2 regions of the Brevibacillus agri genome follow, and region 1 is predicted to be linked to the other one. Evidence: a T-box and tRNA genes for the amino acid it is inferred to sense, from the RefSeq annotation. Region 1 holds a T-box; the other holds one or more tRNA genes.
The links. The T-box of region 1 lies ahead of thrS (threonine--tRNA ligase). A T-box ahead of a tRNA ligase gene usually reads a tRNA of that ligase, here a tRNA-Thr.

Region 1 (7,816 bases):
GCGACGAACTGCTGGACGTCCAGTTTTTCCGCGAACTGCTGGACTGCGAGCCGATCCCGGTGGAAGCGCTCCAGCAGCAGACGGCCTTTGCTTCCGCTACCTGAAAAAAACAAGCGAAAAAACGCCCGGGCAGTTGCACATGGCACGCCCGGGCGTTTTTGGTTGTCACGACAGCTTTTCAGGCATAGCGTTTTCGGCGCTTGTTCCAGATGAACCAGCCGATCGCCACAAGCGCGGCGGCGCCCAGCAGAGTGACCTCCAAGTATTCATCCAGCAGCACTTTGGCATGCTTGCCGTACAGGTGAAACAAGGTTCCGATCAGAAAAAATTTCAAGCCCCGGCCGACGATGGCAAAGAGCATGAGCTTTGTCAGCGAGTAGTTGAACACGCCGCTCAGCACGGTAAACACCTTGAACGGAATCGGAGTAAAAGCGCCGATCAGCACGGCAGCGTCCCCGTTTTTGGCGAATTTCTCGGTGGCGACCACGACCCATTTTTCCGGAAGCAGCTTTTGCAAAATCGGTTTGCCGAGCCATTTGCCGAGCAAAAAGCCGATCGGCGCGCCGAGAATCGAGGCGGTAAAGGCCACGGTCGCAAAGCGGAGCGCTGAACCGGGGTCGAGCAGACTCATCGCAATTTGCATAAAAAAGGGAGGAATCGGACTGATGAACGAATCCAAAAATGCCATGCCAAAGAGTCCCCATATTCCATATTGCATGAACAGTTGTGTGATTTGATCGAGCATGAGCATCTCCTTAGGACGTTTCCTCTCGGGTTTCCATTATACAGGAAAAAATCGCATTTCAGTAGTTAGGATATGCCGCTTTGTCCAAACACAGACCGCCAATTGGCTGATCCAACAGTAGGGAATACGTTTTTCTACGCCGGGGGGTTACGTTTTCCTGGCGTCTTCTCGCTTTGGGGAGATTCGTCCTGCGCGATTCGGCCCGGAAGAAGAGGAGGCGGGTGGTAAAGAAGTCCCTCGCTTTTTCATTGACGATAGGAAATAATATCCATTAGTATAGAAAAGAAGGACATACAGTATTGGAGGAACCCATGAAGACATTGGGATCGGGGAAAGTCGTTTTTTATGCGCCGGATGGAACCAGCTTGCAGTTGACGGGAGAAATTGACGTGCGCGGAGATCGGGTAGCCGTGACGGAAATCATTTACTTTAACGGCCAGCCGAATGGCGCGCGCGAAACCAATCTGCCGCTTTCGCAAACCGTCATTTATTGGGAACCGGAAGTGTATGAGCAGATCGGATATGAATGATACCTATAGCAACAGAAACGGACAGCCCTGCTTTTGGCGGGGCTGTTTTTCGTCGTACCATCGTCGCGCCCTGTTTGTGCCAGCACCCCGAACTATAGCCGTTATGTCCCGATTGTGATATCATGTGGAATGGAATTTACGTAAGGTACGAGGAGTGATCCTTATGATCGATGCTATATTGGAACGTGCCCTTGCCGGAGAACGACTTGGCCTGGAAGACGGCCTCGCGCTGTTTGCCAGCAATGAAATTGAGAAGATCGGACACTACGCCAATCTGGTGATGCAAAAGCACCACCCAGAGCCCATTGCCACGTTTGTCATCAGCCGAAATGTGAACTACACGAACATTTGCGATACGTATTGCCGCTTTTGCGCCTTTTACCGTCGTCCCGGTTCAAGCGAAGGCTATGTATTGCCCAGAGAGACTATTTTCCAAAAGATTCAGGAGACAATTGACGTCGGCGGCACGGAAATCTTGATGCAGGGCGGGACCAACCCGGATCTGAAGATCGACTATTTCACCGACCTGCTGCGCGCGATCAAGCAGCGCTTCCCGCAAATTACGATGCACTCCTTGTCGGTAGCGGAAGTGATTAAAATCGCGGAAGTTTCCAACATGACGGTCGAAGACGTGCTCAAGGAACTGAAGGCCGCAGGGCTGGATTCGTTGCCGGGAGCGGGCGGCGAAATTCTCGACGACCGTACCCGCCGCAAAATTTCCCGCCTGAAAGGCTCGTGGAAAGAGTGGATCGACACGCAAAAAGCTGCTCACCGCATCGGCTTGCCAGGTACGGCGACGATGGTTATCGGCTTCGGCGAGGAAATGGAGGAGCGCGTGCTGTCCCTGATGCGCATTCGCGAAGCACAGGACGAGACGCACGGCTTCAAGGCGTTTATCGTCTGGACGTTCCAGCCGGACAACACGAACATGAAAGCCGTGAACAATACGCCGGAGGAATACCTCAAGACGCTGGCGATCAGCCGACTGATGCTGGACAACTTCGAAAATCTCCAGGCTTCCTGGGTGACGATGGGTCCAGAGTACGGCCAGCTTTCCCTTTCCTACGGGGCAAACGATTTCGGTCAGACGATGATGGAAGAAAACGTCGTCTCGGCAGCCGCATGTACCTACAAGGTGAACACCAACCAGATTCTCGAACTGATCCGCGGTGCAGGCAAAATCCCGGCGCAGCGCAACACCCAGTACGACATCTTGCGCGTGTTCAAGGACGGCGAGATGGCGGAAAGAGATTTTGTGATGCAAAACTAAATGAAAAAACGTTCAGCAACACGCTGCCAGATCGTCTTTTCGCAAGAGCGGAACAGACGATCTGGCAGCGTGTTTTTCTATCCCCACGGACAACTTCCAATCCCCGGTTTCCAATCGTTTAAAAGTATATCGCCCATAAAGGGACATATACTGTAACTACAATTGCGGTTGGGGGGATGAAAATGCAAACGTTTCGCGTCTTGCTGGAGAATGTCCCTGAGCATAGTGGCACGTATCGCGTTATCGTAAATGAGATGATGGAGCGGGTCAATACTGCCCCGGTGCGCATTACATACAAGGAGCAGGAACAGGACGACTACTGCACGTTCCTTTTTCAAAGCTGGTGCGAAGAGGAATACGATGCGCAGACGATAGAGTGGGCGAGAGCTTTTGTGGCATTGACATTGGCGGAGTGGGTGACGCAGGTCAAAGAGCCGGCGATCATGCAGGAAATGGCTGCCGATCTGTTGGCGGCGGAGCAGATGGAAGAAGAATGGCCGGAAATTTTTCCCTACATTGAGCGCATGTGCCGAGAGATCGAGCTGGACGGACGCGAACTGCTGGCCGCCACGACTCGAAAGGCAAACGTCTACCGCAAAGCCTTTTTATACTTGGAGCAGGAGCGAACTATCAACGTATTGGGGTTCGTCAGGTTCCGGCTGCAGGAGCATTGGAATGAACTGTTCGAGCTGGTCGAATCGGGAATCGACGAATATTTGGAAGACAAGCAATACCAGGAATTTGTCGAGCTTCTGCGCTATTTTATCGCCGTACAGGAAGTGAAACAGGAAGTGGTCCATGTTGTTCCTAGTGTGGACAAACCTTTCCATCTTTATGACAAAAAGGGAGACCGCCTTTGGCTGGAACAGCTCGATTCCGTGCTGAGCATGGACGAACAAAAATGCCGCGATGAAGATTACTTGGTCAGCGCGCTGGTTACACTGGCACCGGAGAGCATCGTTCTGCACATGGCCGGGGAGAAGCCGGGGCTTGTGCAAACGATCCGCAGCATTTTTGACAGCAGGCTCATCACCTGCCATTCCTGTTCGTTATGCCTTGGGCAAAGACGTGTACTTGACGGGAACAATCCGACTAAACTATAATTAGCAGCAACAAGAGTGAATATCGCTTACAAATACGATGAGAAGGACATGGACGATATCGAGATCGCTCTAGAGAGGCGGGCCTTGGCTGGAAGCTTGCTGCGAGACGATATGGATCTACCCCCTTCGAGTAGCAGCCGGGAACGAAGCGTACGCTTTTACTAACGGCTTGCCGGTTCCATACCGTTACCATGTCAATGAGGAGTTTGTTTGGGCATCCGTTTTGCACGGCCCGTTTTGTAAAAACAGACTTGAATTAGGGTGGTACCGCGAGAATACACTCGTCCCTTCTGGGATGGGTGTTTTTTATTTTCTCAAAAACAACAAACAGGAAGGAAGAATCCAAGGTGGCACAAATTAACGTAACGTTCCCGGATGGAGCAGTCCGTCAGTACGAAGCTGGGATCACCATCGAAGAGATCGCAGGCTCCATCAGCGCGAGCCTGAAGAAAAAAGCAGTAGCCGGCAAAAAAGACGGCAAAGTCGTGGATCTGTACACGCCGCTTGAGGATGACGCAGCAATTGAAATCGTGACCCTCGATTCGCCGGAAGGCTTGGAAGTTTACCGTCACAGTACCGCTCACTTGCTCGCCCAGGCAGTAAGACGCCTGTACGGCAGCGAAGTCAAATTCGGGATCGGTCCTGTGATCGAAGACGGCTTCTACTACGACATGGACATTCCGGTCTCGCTCTCGCCAGAAGACTTGGGCAAGATTGAGGCGGAAATGGAAAAAATCGTGAAGGAAGACTTGCCGATCCGCCGCAGAGTCGTCAGCCGCGACGAGGCGACAAGAATTTTCCAAAACCTCAACGACCATCTGAAGCTGGAACTCATCCGCGACTTGCCGGCGGATGCGACGATCACCCTGTACGAGCAGGGCGAATTTTTCGACCTCTGTCGCGGCCCGCACTTGCCGTCCACTGGCTACATCAAAGCGTTCAAGCTGATGAGCGTGGCAGGTGCATACTGGCGCGGAAAAGCGGAAAACCAGGTGCTGCAGCGCGTCTACGGTACCGCTTGGCCGAAAAAAGCGGATATGGACGAATATCTGCACTTCATCGAAGAGGCGAAAAAGCGCGACCACCGCAAACTGGGCAAAGAGCTGGAGCTGTTCATGTTCTCCGAGGAAGCGCCTGGCATGCCGTTCTACCTGCCAAACGGCTTCACTGTCCGCAACGAGCTGGAGCAGTTCTCCCGCCGCCTGCAACAGCTTGCCCAATACACAGAGGTGCGCTCGCCGTTCCTCATGAACGAGCGCCTCTGGAAAGAATCCGGTCACTGGGATCACTACAAGGAAAACATGTACTTCTCTGAAGTCGACAACGCGACTTACGCCTTGAAGCCGATGAACTGCCCAGGACACATGCTCATTTACAAAAACGCAATGCATTCCTACCGCGACTTGCCGATTCGCTATGCCGAGTTCGGCCAGGTTCACCGCCACGAATATTCCGGCGCGCTGAACGGCATGCTGCGGGTTCGCACCTTCTGCCAGGATGACGCACACGTATTCGTCCGCCCTGACCAGATCGAGAGCGAAATCAAAAACATGATTAAGCTGATCGACAAAATCTACAAAGTGTTCGGCTTTGAATACAGCGTAGCACTTTCGACTCGCCCGGAAGATTCCATGGGCTCCGACGAGCTGTGGGAAACAGCGGAAAGCTCCTTGAAAAAGGTGCTGGAGCAACTGGAAATGCCGTATGAAATCAAGGAAGGCGACGGTGCGTTCTACGGACCGAAGATCGACTTCCAAATTACCGACGCGCTGAAACGCCGTCACCAATGTGGAACCATCCAGCTCGACTTCCAAATGCCGGAGAAGTTCGACCTGACTTACGTGGGCCAAGACAACGAAAAGCATCGTCCGGTTGTCTTGCACCGTGCGATGTACGGCTCCATGGAGCGTTTCATCGGCATCCTGATCGAGCACTACGCAGGCGCATTCCCTGTCTGGCTGACTCCAATCCAGGCGCGCTTGATGAACATCAGCGAGGTGCACATTCCGTACGCCGAGCAAGTCAAAGAAAAGCTGCAACAAGCTGGCATCCGCGTAGAGCTGGATGCGCGCAACGAAAAAATCGGCTACAAAATCCGTGAAGCGCAAGTGCAAAAAATCCCGTACATGCTGGTTATCGGGGAAAAAGAAGTGACAGACGGCACTCTGTCTGTACGCAGACGGGGAGTAGGCGATGAAGGCGCCATGACCGTTGATGAGTTCGTGGAAAAAATCCGCGCCGAAATCAACGAAATGAAGTAAAGCAAAAAGGGCAGTTCTCACCCGAACGGTGGGAACGGCCCTTTTGTTTTTGGCGAAAACGGTGGCGACAACTGCTACAGCTCATTTTCCAGACGGGTAAGCAGTGTTACGACTTCATGGGACGCCCGTTGAAGCTGCTCGTACGCTTCCTGGGCGCCGGCGAGATCCTCGGCCTGGTATTTTTCCACTGCCTGCTTGGCGTAAAAATGTACTAATTTGTGCGGCTCCTCCAGCTTTTTGAAGGTCGGGTTGTTGCGCACAAGCGGCGGCAAGTCGCTGTAGTACCACGTCCCCAGTCGGCAGTGATGGTGCGAGGCCATTTCTGCGGCGACCAGGTTTTCCAAACCAAGGAACATGTTGTAAATTTTCCATTTCCACAGCAAATGATCCGTTTTGGCCACGCGCACGATGTCTTTGTAGCTCAATTTGACATTGATCGTAAAGAACGTCTTGCGGTACTCATCCATTTTCCGGCTCAGTTCGAGAATGATTTGCGCGGTGTCTTTGGCGATTTGCTGCGAATGTGTGCTCAGGTCAAAAATCGTGGAGTTGCGGTGGGCGATATCCGTGACAGAAGAAGCCTGTTCCTCGGTCATGGCGGCAATTTGCGAGGTGGATTGGCTGATTTCCTGCATGGTGGACACAATCTTGTTCAGGGCGACATCGGCGAACTGGGCTTCCCCGACGCTGCGCTCCACCAGCTTGCTCGTGCTGTCCATCTGCTCCGTCACTCGCTTCGAAACTTGTTGCAGCGACTCCATGTTGTCTGTGATCCGGCTGATCTGTTCTTTTGTATGCTCGGCCAGCTTGCGCACCTCAGTGGCTACGACTGCAAAGCCGCGCCCTTGCTCTCCGGCCCGGGCGGCCTCGATACTGGCGTTCAGCGCGAGCAGGTTGGTCTGCTCGGCGATTTCCCGAATGATGCGGATGACGTCCTGTGTCTGATGAATCTCCTGATTGAGCTGGTTTACCCTGCTCATGACCTCGACAAAGACGTGGCCCACCTGGCGGATGTCGCCGAGAGCGGCATTGATGATCTGTTTGCTCTGTTCAGCGGATTGCACCGCTTCGTCTGTCCCTTCCGCGACTTTGAGCGCGTGGTTGGCGACTTCCTGAATCGAGGCGCTCATTTCTTCCGTTGCGGCGGTGACGCTGTGGCTTTCCTCGATCTGCTCGTCCATTCCCGAGATAAGCTGCTTCGTCGTGTCGAGCTGGGTCATATGGTTGAGCATGCCGGAGATGCCGAACAAAAACGATTTGAACGTCTCTTCCATATACACTTCCACAATCAGTTGCTGATCGAATGCTGCCAATTTTTGCACAGCGGTGACCATTTTCATCATCTGATGCGGCTGATTGCTCCATTTTTCCATCAAAATCGTGGTCATGATCTGAATCAGCAGATGGTGTGCAGAAATAAAATGATCGGCTGTCAGATGAATGCGGCTGTGAACTTGCCCGATGACAATTCTCGTTTTCACGTACTCATGGTTGACTTCTGCTGTGAGAAACTGCTCCAGGTGGACCTCCAAAGTTTTTTTCAACCGCTCCAGGCTGGAGTTGTCGAGGATGATCTTCTGGAGGTGGGGAACGTTAGTGATCGACTGGTAAAACTTGGATACGATCTCTGCTTTAAAGGGGTAAAGCGTGGTAGCAGCCTCTTTGACGTGCGCCAATGTATCCTGATCCACGCCCAAAAAAGACAGGCGCTCTTTCACGCGTTCGCCCACTTCGGTAATGTCAGTTGCGTGGGAAGCTTTCACATACTCATTCCATGGCTTTGCTTTCTTTGCAAAAAATTGCATGCAGACCTCCGAATTTTACATTTTATTGATTTACTCAAAAATTGAGAAAGAGGGGGCGATTGCCATTGCTGCAGCTTGCCGTTTCTGAGCAGTGGACAAGGC
Region 2 (7,816 bases), 950 kb from region 1:
CCGGCCTTTACGAAGTACTTCCGGGCAAAAGCAAAGCTGCTCGGACACGAAAACGGCTTGCCGTTCTACGACCTGTTTGCTCCGGTGGGCGAAGCCGACATGCGCTTTACGTATCAGGAAGCGCGCGACTTTATTGTCAAGCACTTTGGTAGCTTTAGCGAAAAGCTGGCGAATTATGCCGCCCGCGCTTTTGACAACCAGTGGATTGACGCCGAGACTCGCGAAGGCAAGCGCGGCGGAGCGTTTTGCTACAACCTGCACATGGTCGGGGAGAGCCGGATCATGGCGAACTACACAGGCAGCTACAACGACGTCAGCACGTTGGCACACGAGCTGGGACACGGCTACCATGGCGAATGTCTCGTGCAGGAAGCGTTCTACAACAGCGATTACCCGATGCCGATCGCGGAAACCGCGTCGATTTTGTGTGAGACGATCATTGCCAAGGCCGCTTTGGCCCAGGCGACCCCAGAGGAAGCCTTTTCCATTCTGGAAAACGACATCTCCGGCGCAAGCCAGGTCATTGTCGATATTTACAGCCGCTACCTGTTTGAAACGGCCGTCTTTGCCCGCCGCGCAGAAGGCTCCCTGTCTGTCAACGAGCTGAAGGAACTGATGCTGCAAGCGCAAAAGGACGCCTACGGAGAGGGGCTTGACCATGCTGTGCTGCACCCGTACATGTGGGTGTGCAAGCCGCATTACTACAGTGCCGATTTCAACTTCTACAACTTCCCGTACGCCTTTGGCTTGCTGTTCGCAAAAGGCTTGTACGCCGAGTACGTGAAGCGCGGCGAAGCGTTTGTCCAGCAGTATGACGAGCTTTTGTCTGTCACAGGCAAAATGAGCATTGCCGATGTGGCCGCGATCATGGACGTCGACGTGCGCTCGGTTGACTTCTGGCGCAACTCGCTTGCGCTGATTGCCAAAGATATTGATACGTTTGTGGAGCTGGCCGCTGCGCGTGCGTAAAGCCCACAGCCCACAGGAAAAAACGTCCGATCGTCATGTCGGGCGTTTTTTTGCGCATAGCAACGAACCGACCGGGAGAAAGTAAGAAAAAACAAATGAGGTGATTACGTGGTAAACGGATTGCAGTTACTCGACCTACTACGGGAAACAGAGAACAAAATGCTGCATCTACATAGAGCCATAGACAGAGTCAGCAGCGAACCTGATTTCAAAGAGTCGGTCAGCGTTCTCACCGTAGTTGTGCGCGATTACCAGCTTCAGCTCGACAAGATGAAGCAGGCCTTGGGCAAAATCGAAATTGGGGCCAACCAGACACCTCCCCAGGCCGGACACAACACGGAAATTCATTGATCCGAACTCACAGGAAAACAGCCCACAACCTGGTGACAGGTGTGGGCCGTTTTTTCGGGGGATTGCTACTGGAATTCGGCGTAGCGCTTGACGCCGTAGAACGGATACAGCTTGTGCATGTACTCCACCTTGCCGTAGCGAACGTCTTCGCCGTTTGCATGGACGATGGTGCCATTGCCCAAGTAGATCGCTACGTGGGACACGCGTCCTTTTCCGAGCGAATCGTAAAACAGCAGGTCGCCCGGCTGCGCTTGCTCGAGCGGAATGGATACGCCCCCGCGGAATTGATCCTCGGATGTACGCGGAAGTGTAACCCCGAGGCGGCTAAATACGTATGAAGTAAAGCCGCTGCAATCAAATCCGTCCGGTGTGGTTCCTCCGAGCACATACGGAGTTTTGAGCAGTGGTTCAAAGATCGATTCGAGACGGTGCAGGCTTGCGGAATCGACATCGCCTGCGAACGCAACGTCAGGGGCGAGCTTTGGACTCAAGTAAGCGGAGAAGACGTAGGCTTCATCATCTTCGAACTCGATTTTGGTCCACTCGCTGCCAGTCTCGACGACTTCAACCACGTCACCGAACTTCAGCTTGCCTAAAATTCTCGCATCCGTCGACGCTTTTTTGCGCACATTCAGCACGTCTACCGTCACGCGCGCTTTTTCGCCAGCCGTCAGTTCTTCCGGCTCGTTGTTGGCGGAGTCAATCGAGGCGGCTACGACATCGAGAGGGACGTCGGCTGCACCGCCTGTCGACAGGCTGCCTTCAGGCAAGGACAAAGTCTGGCCAATCGACAGTTGATCGCTTTTCAGTTGGTTCACTTGCATGAGCTGGCTGACCGTAGTCTGGTGCTCACGGGCAATTTTGCTCAACGTGTCCCCTGCTGATACTACATACACTCCAGAGGCGGCGTGAGCAGCAGTAGGCAGCAGAGTGAAGAGGGCGAGGGAGGTGAGTAGCTTCGAAGTAAGTTTCATATCATCGTCTCCACCAATCTACTATTTTCTGCATATCTAGATAAAATTCTAGCGGATTTTCAATGGTAAATCTATGAAAAAATGATGTAGAAAAAAAGATTTCAAAAACTATTGCAAAGTTGGTAGAAGACATGCTATATTACAGAAGTGCCCACGAGAGTGAGCAAAAGTTGGAAATAAACCACATGGAGCTGTGGTGAAGTTGGAGTTCACGCCGGTCTGTCACACCGGAGGTCGCGGGTTCGAGTCCCGTCAGCTCCGCCATTCTTCGATACACGAATGGCGAATATTATCTATGCCGGTGTAGCTCAATTGGTAGAGCACCTGACTTGTAATCAGGGGGTTGTGGGTTCGATTCCTATCGCCGGCACCACGTTTTCATTTGCGGTCGTGGCGGAATTGGCAGACGCGCTAGATTCAGGTTCTAGTGGTGGCAACACCGTGGAGGTTCAAGTCCTCTCGACCGCACCATACCAGTAAACGACAGGCTTTTGGGCTGCTTTTTCCGGCAGAACAAAAGCCTTTTTGCTATTCATGATCTGGATTAGGCTGACACTGCTGGCAGCGGCAGGCTTGTCCCGCTTCCAGCTACACGCAAGCGAGCGGCTGCGACTCCGGCCGCCCCGCCGCCTGGGAGACGGGCGTGAGCTTCGTCGAATACCTGGGCCGGGTCCGAATCCGCAAAGGCCAGGAGCTGCTCCAGTTGTCGGACAAAGATTTGCATCTGATTGCGCAGGAAACCGGGTTTGCCAACGATTATTATTTCAGCCGAAAGTTTAAGCAGATTGTGGGCGTTCCGCTGACGGTGTACAGAAAGCAGCCGAAACGAATCGCCGTCCTGATGCCGCACGCCACAGTATGCCTGCTGGCCTGGGGATCGTCCCGGTGTTTGGCGTCGTCGGCTTGTGGATGGAGCCGTGGCTGACTGCTCATTACCGGGAGCGGCTCGACTGCTCAGGTTTCAGGCAAGGGGAGTGGTACAGCGACAAAACCGTCCAGTGGCTCGCGGCGAATCCGCCCGACCTCATCATGGTGTATCGGGAAGAGTACACCGAGAGCTTGTGGGAGATCGCCCCGGTGTTCACGATTCCCGAGGAATGCAGCGATTGGCGGGAGGAACTGCTCGTGCTCGCGGCAGCCGTGGGGCGTCGCGAACAGGCAGAACGCTGGCTCCTGCTGTTTGACGAAAGAGCTTTGGCGGTAAAAAACAAGCTGGTCGTCCAGCGTGCCCGAGGCGAGACGTTTTTGATCGAGAAAATCGTCTCGGGCAAATGCTACGTTTACAGCAACATGACGAGCATGGGCGGGTGTCTGATATACGATGTGCTGGGCTTGCAGCCGCCGACTGCCGTGCAGCGGAACATGATCGAAAAAGGGCTGCTGAACATACACGTCCCGCTGGACGATCTGCCCGATTACTCCGCCGATCACATTTTTTTGTTCCTCTATCATTCGCATTGGCCCCCCGCCGAGTGCGAGGTATTGGAGTCGAGCGTGTGGCGCGGTCTGCCGGCAGTAAAAAACGGCCGCGTGTACGAGCCGGACCCGAATGTTTTTTACGGGTACGATCCTTTGGCGATGGAGAAGCAATTGGACTGGCTGGAGGAAAATGGTCCAGTCACATTTCGGCTGAATTTTCGTCATTTGTCTGCATGGACAAACTTTCTGCCCTCTTGATACGCTTGATTCGATAATAATTCTCATGAATGCGACCGCGACACTTGTTCATCCGAACGGAAAAGAGCTTGCCGTGCTCGGCGACAACTTCGGGCGGGGCGGGGAAGCGATCTACCATGCGATCGGCTTCAAGGCCAATGAGCGGGTGCAGCGTGAAGTGATCGACAGCGGCGCACAGTACCAGGCGATTTCGCTTGAGCTGCTCCAAGAATACGCCGACGCAGACATCGTGTTTCTCTGCTCATGGGACCAAACGACCGAGGAAGAGCTGAAGGCGGTTGTCGATAGCGGAGTGTGGAGGCAGCTTCCGGCTGTCCGGGAGAATCGCGTCATCGTCCTCGATTACAAAACCTTTTTCTACTTTGACCCGATATCCGTCCTCGGCCAGATCGAGGCGTTGGCCGACGTGATCGAGCGCACAACGGGGCGAAACAGAAGCAGTGAGGTCCGAGGTTTCTGGCACGATGGGGGGGGCGGGCCAGTCCTAGAAATTTCTTTGACATGTCTAGTTTTTATGATACAATAGCAAAGGCGATTGAGATTTGAACAGTCGTGATTGTTCCAACATTCGCATTCTCTAACAGATTGCCTGGACGCGTTCCAGGTTTTTTTATATGCTTTTCAGCTTGGAGCGGCATGAATGAAAAGAACCTGGCAAAACTGCCCAGGTTCTTTTTGATTGCGCCTAAAAAGACACGATGATATAATCAGAGCACACGAGTGTACTCAATTTTATGGTTAGTGGTATCTCATTTTACACTTTAATTGTATCACCCGCACAAACACCTGTCAAATGCTTTTTCACAATGGAATGGTTAGGGGAGATCGGAATGAGTGCTTTGGTCCTCGGTTTTCAGGAAATGGAAAAAACAGCGCGGTTGCTCGTTGGCGGCAAAGGGATCAATCTGGGGGAGCTATCGAAAATCCCCGGCATACAAGTCCCGGAAGGATTTTGTATGACCACAGCGGGCTATCAAAAAGCCATCGAACAAAACGAGACGTATCATGCTTTGCTGGATCGACTGGCGAGGCTGAGCGCAGAAGACCGGGAGCCAATTGGTGAAATCAGCAGGCAGCTTCGGCAAATTATCAGGGAAGCCGAAATTCCCGCCGATGTGGTCGAAGCCGTGACGCACTATCTCTCCCGCTTTGGAGCGGAACACGCTTATGCCGTGCGCTCGAGTGCGACTGCGGAAGATTTGCCGCACGCTTCTTTTGCTGGTCAACAGGACACCTATTTGAACATCATCGGCATAGAAGCCATTTTGCAGCATATGAGCCAATGCTGGGCGTCGCTGTTTACGGATCGCGCGGTCATTTACCGGATGCAAAACGGATTTGACCACCGCCATGTTTCTTTATCCGTCATCGTACAAAGGATGGTTTTCCCTCACGCTTCCGGGATTTTGTTTACCGCCGACCCGATTACAGCCAACCGGAAGCTGCTGTCTATCGACGCCAGTTTTGGACTTGGCGAAGCACTCGTCTCTGGCCTCGTATCCGCCGATTGTTATCGAGTAAAGGACGGGGACATCGTCGACAAAAGGATCGCAACCAAAACGTTGGCGATTTACGGACGAAAAGAAGGCGGGACGCAGACGGAGCAGATCGAGCCTGAGCGGCAAAAGGCGCAAACTCTTACCGACCCGCAAATTTTGCAACTGGCACGCATCGGCAGACAGATCGAAGCTTATTTGGGCTGCCCGCAAGATATCGAATGGTGTTTGGCTGACGATACGTTTTACATTGTCCAGAGCCGTCCGATTACGACTTTGTACCCCATCCCGGAAGCGAACGATCAAGACAATCACGTCTACGTATCGGTGGGCCACCAGCAAATGATGACCGACCCGATGAAGCCTTTGGGCATGTCTGTTTTTCTGTTGACGACGAATGCCCCCATGCACAAAGCCGGTGGCAGGCTGTTTGTCGATGTGACAAAGATGCTCGCTACACCTGACAGCAGGCAAATGCTGATAAATACATTGGGACAATCCGACCCGCTCATAAAAGACGCGCTGCTGACGATCATCGAGCGAGATTTTATCCGATTGTCACCAACAGATGACAAAGAACAGTCCCCCGGCAACAGCAATCCAGATAGGCTGCCCGCCAGTTTGGAAACACCGATCGAAGACGATCCGGCCATCGTCGCTGAGTTGATTGCGCGCAATCAAAACGCGCTCGAACAGGTAAAGCAAACCATCCAAACGAAATCCGGGCCTGATTTGTTTTCCTTTATTCTCGAAGACATCCAGCAGTTAAAGCAGGTGTTATTTGTCCCGAAAAACTTGGGCGTGATTATGGCTGCGCTGAATGCTTCGGCATGGATCAACGAAAAAATGAACGAGTGGCTGGGTGAAAAAAACGTAGCAGACACGCTTTCCCAATCGGTGCCAAACAACATTACGTCGGAAATGGGGCTGGCGCTCCTTGATGTTGCTGATGCGATTCGCCCTTATCCAAAGGTCATTGACTATTTGCAGCACGCACAAGCAGATCACTTTTGGGAGGAACTGCTCAAACTGGATGGCGGACAGGAAGCGCATGACGCGATCCAGGCGTATCTCGAAAAATACGGAATGCGCTGTGCCGGAGAAATTGATCTGACGAGAACGCGTTGGAGTGAAAACCCGCTCACGCTCGTCCCCATGATTTTGGGCAACATCAAAAACTTTGAGCCGAACGCTGGCAAGCGGAAATTTGAGCAAGGGCGACAGGAAGCGCTTAAAAAAGAACAAGAGATCATCGAGCGAGTAAAGCAATTGCCGGACGGGGAACAAAAAGCAAAAGAAACGAAACAAATGATCGACCGCATCCGAAACTTCATCGGTTATCGCGAATATCCCAAATACAGCATCTTGAATCGCTACTTCGTCTATAAGCAAGCTTTGCTGAAAGAAGCCGAACAACTCGTACAAGCGGGTGTTCTTCGCGAAAAAGAAGACGTGTACTATCTCACTTTGGAAGAGTTTCACGAAGTGGTGCGCACGAACAAGCTGGACCAGCAGGTCATCAGCCAACGAAAAGAAGACTACCAATTTTTCGAAAAGCTGACACCGCCGCGTGTCATCACGTCTGATGGTGAAATCATTGCGGGCAAGTACAAGCGGGAAAGCTTGCCCGCCAATGCGCTTGCAGGTCTTGCTGTTTCTGCCGGAGTGATCGAGGGGCGGGCGCGTGTCATTTTACACATGGAAGAGGCGAACCTGGAAGAAGGGGATATACTGGTCACCTCCTTTACTGACCCGGGCTGGACACCTTTGTTTGTATCGGTCAAAGGTCTGGTCACCGAAGTGGGCGGACTGATGACCCACGGGGCAGTAATCGCGCGTGAATACGGCTTGCCGGCCGTTGTCGGCGTGGAAAACGCCACCCGTCTCATAAAAGACGGGCAACGCATTCGCGTGCACGGAACAGAGGGGTATGTGGAGATTTTGTGATGGCTGAAGCCGTCAAGCTCGCGAGCGAGTCGAGTAGATGAGCGGTTGCCTTTGGTTGCAAGGCAGGACGAGCGATCAAAGAAAGTTTTTCGACCAAGGAAGGTTGAAGAACTTTCTTTTTTTCGCTACAATCAGAATGATGATAATGAATTTCATTTTCAAAAATAAAAGCTTCATGCCTGAAACACCGCAGGCTGTTCCTGACCTGGCGTGAAGCATAGCGCCATTTTGTCCAGAAGAAAACGAGAAAAACCGGGCGGGGCGCTCGGCGTGATCGGCGAGAACGATGCAGAATGGCGACTTAGAGACAGACCGCAGCAGCAAGGACGGTCTGCCTTTTTGCGCCAGAAAAAGCGCAGGCGGATGTCCACCGTCCGGCTGCTCACCTGTTCCTTGAAAACT

Region 2: it encodes a tRNA-Thr, which carries the amino acid that the T-box ahead of thrS (threonine--tRNA ligase) is inferred to sense. The anticodon was not compared.

Annotation. Positions count from the first base shown of each region.
Region 1 covers NZ_CP026363.1:4,262,706-4,270,521, reverse strand. Annotated here, with positions in the region: gene BA6348_RS20915 (acyl-CoA dehydrogenase family protein) at 1-104, shown strand, start outside; gene BA6348_RS20910 (YqaA family protein) at 179-745, opposite strand; gene BA6348_RS20905 (hypothetical protein) at 1,057-1,275, shown strand; gene mqnC (cyclic dehypoxanthinyl futalosine synthase) at 1,439-2,545, shown strand; gene ytxC (putative sporulation protein YtxC) at 2,728-3,648, shown strand; T-box leader at 3,677-3,940, shown strand; gene thrS (threonine--tRNA ligase) at 3,996-5,909, shown strand; gene BA6348_RS20885 (methyl-accepting chemotaxis protein) at 5,984-7,714, opposite strand.
Region 2 covers NZ_CP026363.1:3,309,577-3,317,392, reverse strand. Annotated here, with positions in the region: gene BA6348_RS16195 (M3 family oligoendopeptidase) at 1-969, shown strand, start outside; gene BA6348_RS16190 (hypothetical protein) at 1,078-1,320, shown strand; gene BA6348_RS16185 (C40 family peptidase) at 1,386-2,294, opposite strand; tRNA gene BA6348_RS16180 (tRNA-Asp) at 2,482-2,558, shown strand; tRNA gene BA6348_RS16175 (tRNA-Thr) at 2,592-2,667, shown strand; tRNA gene BA6348_RS16170 (tRNA-Leu) at 2,679-2,765, shown strand; gene BA6348_RS16165 (helix-turn-helix domain-containing protein) at 2,938-3,219, shown strand; gene BA6348_RS16160 (ABC transporter substrate-binding protein) at 3,180-3,971, shown strand; gene BA6348_RS16155 (ABC transporter substrate-binding protein) at 3,997-4,497, shown strand; gene ppsA (phosphoenolpyruvate synthase) at 4,802-7,414, shown strand; gene BA6348_RS16145 (hypothetical protein) at 7,490-7,816, opposite strand, start outside.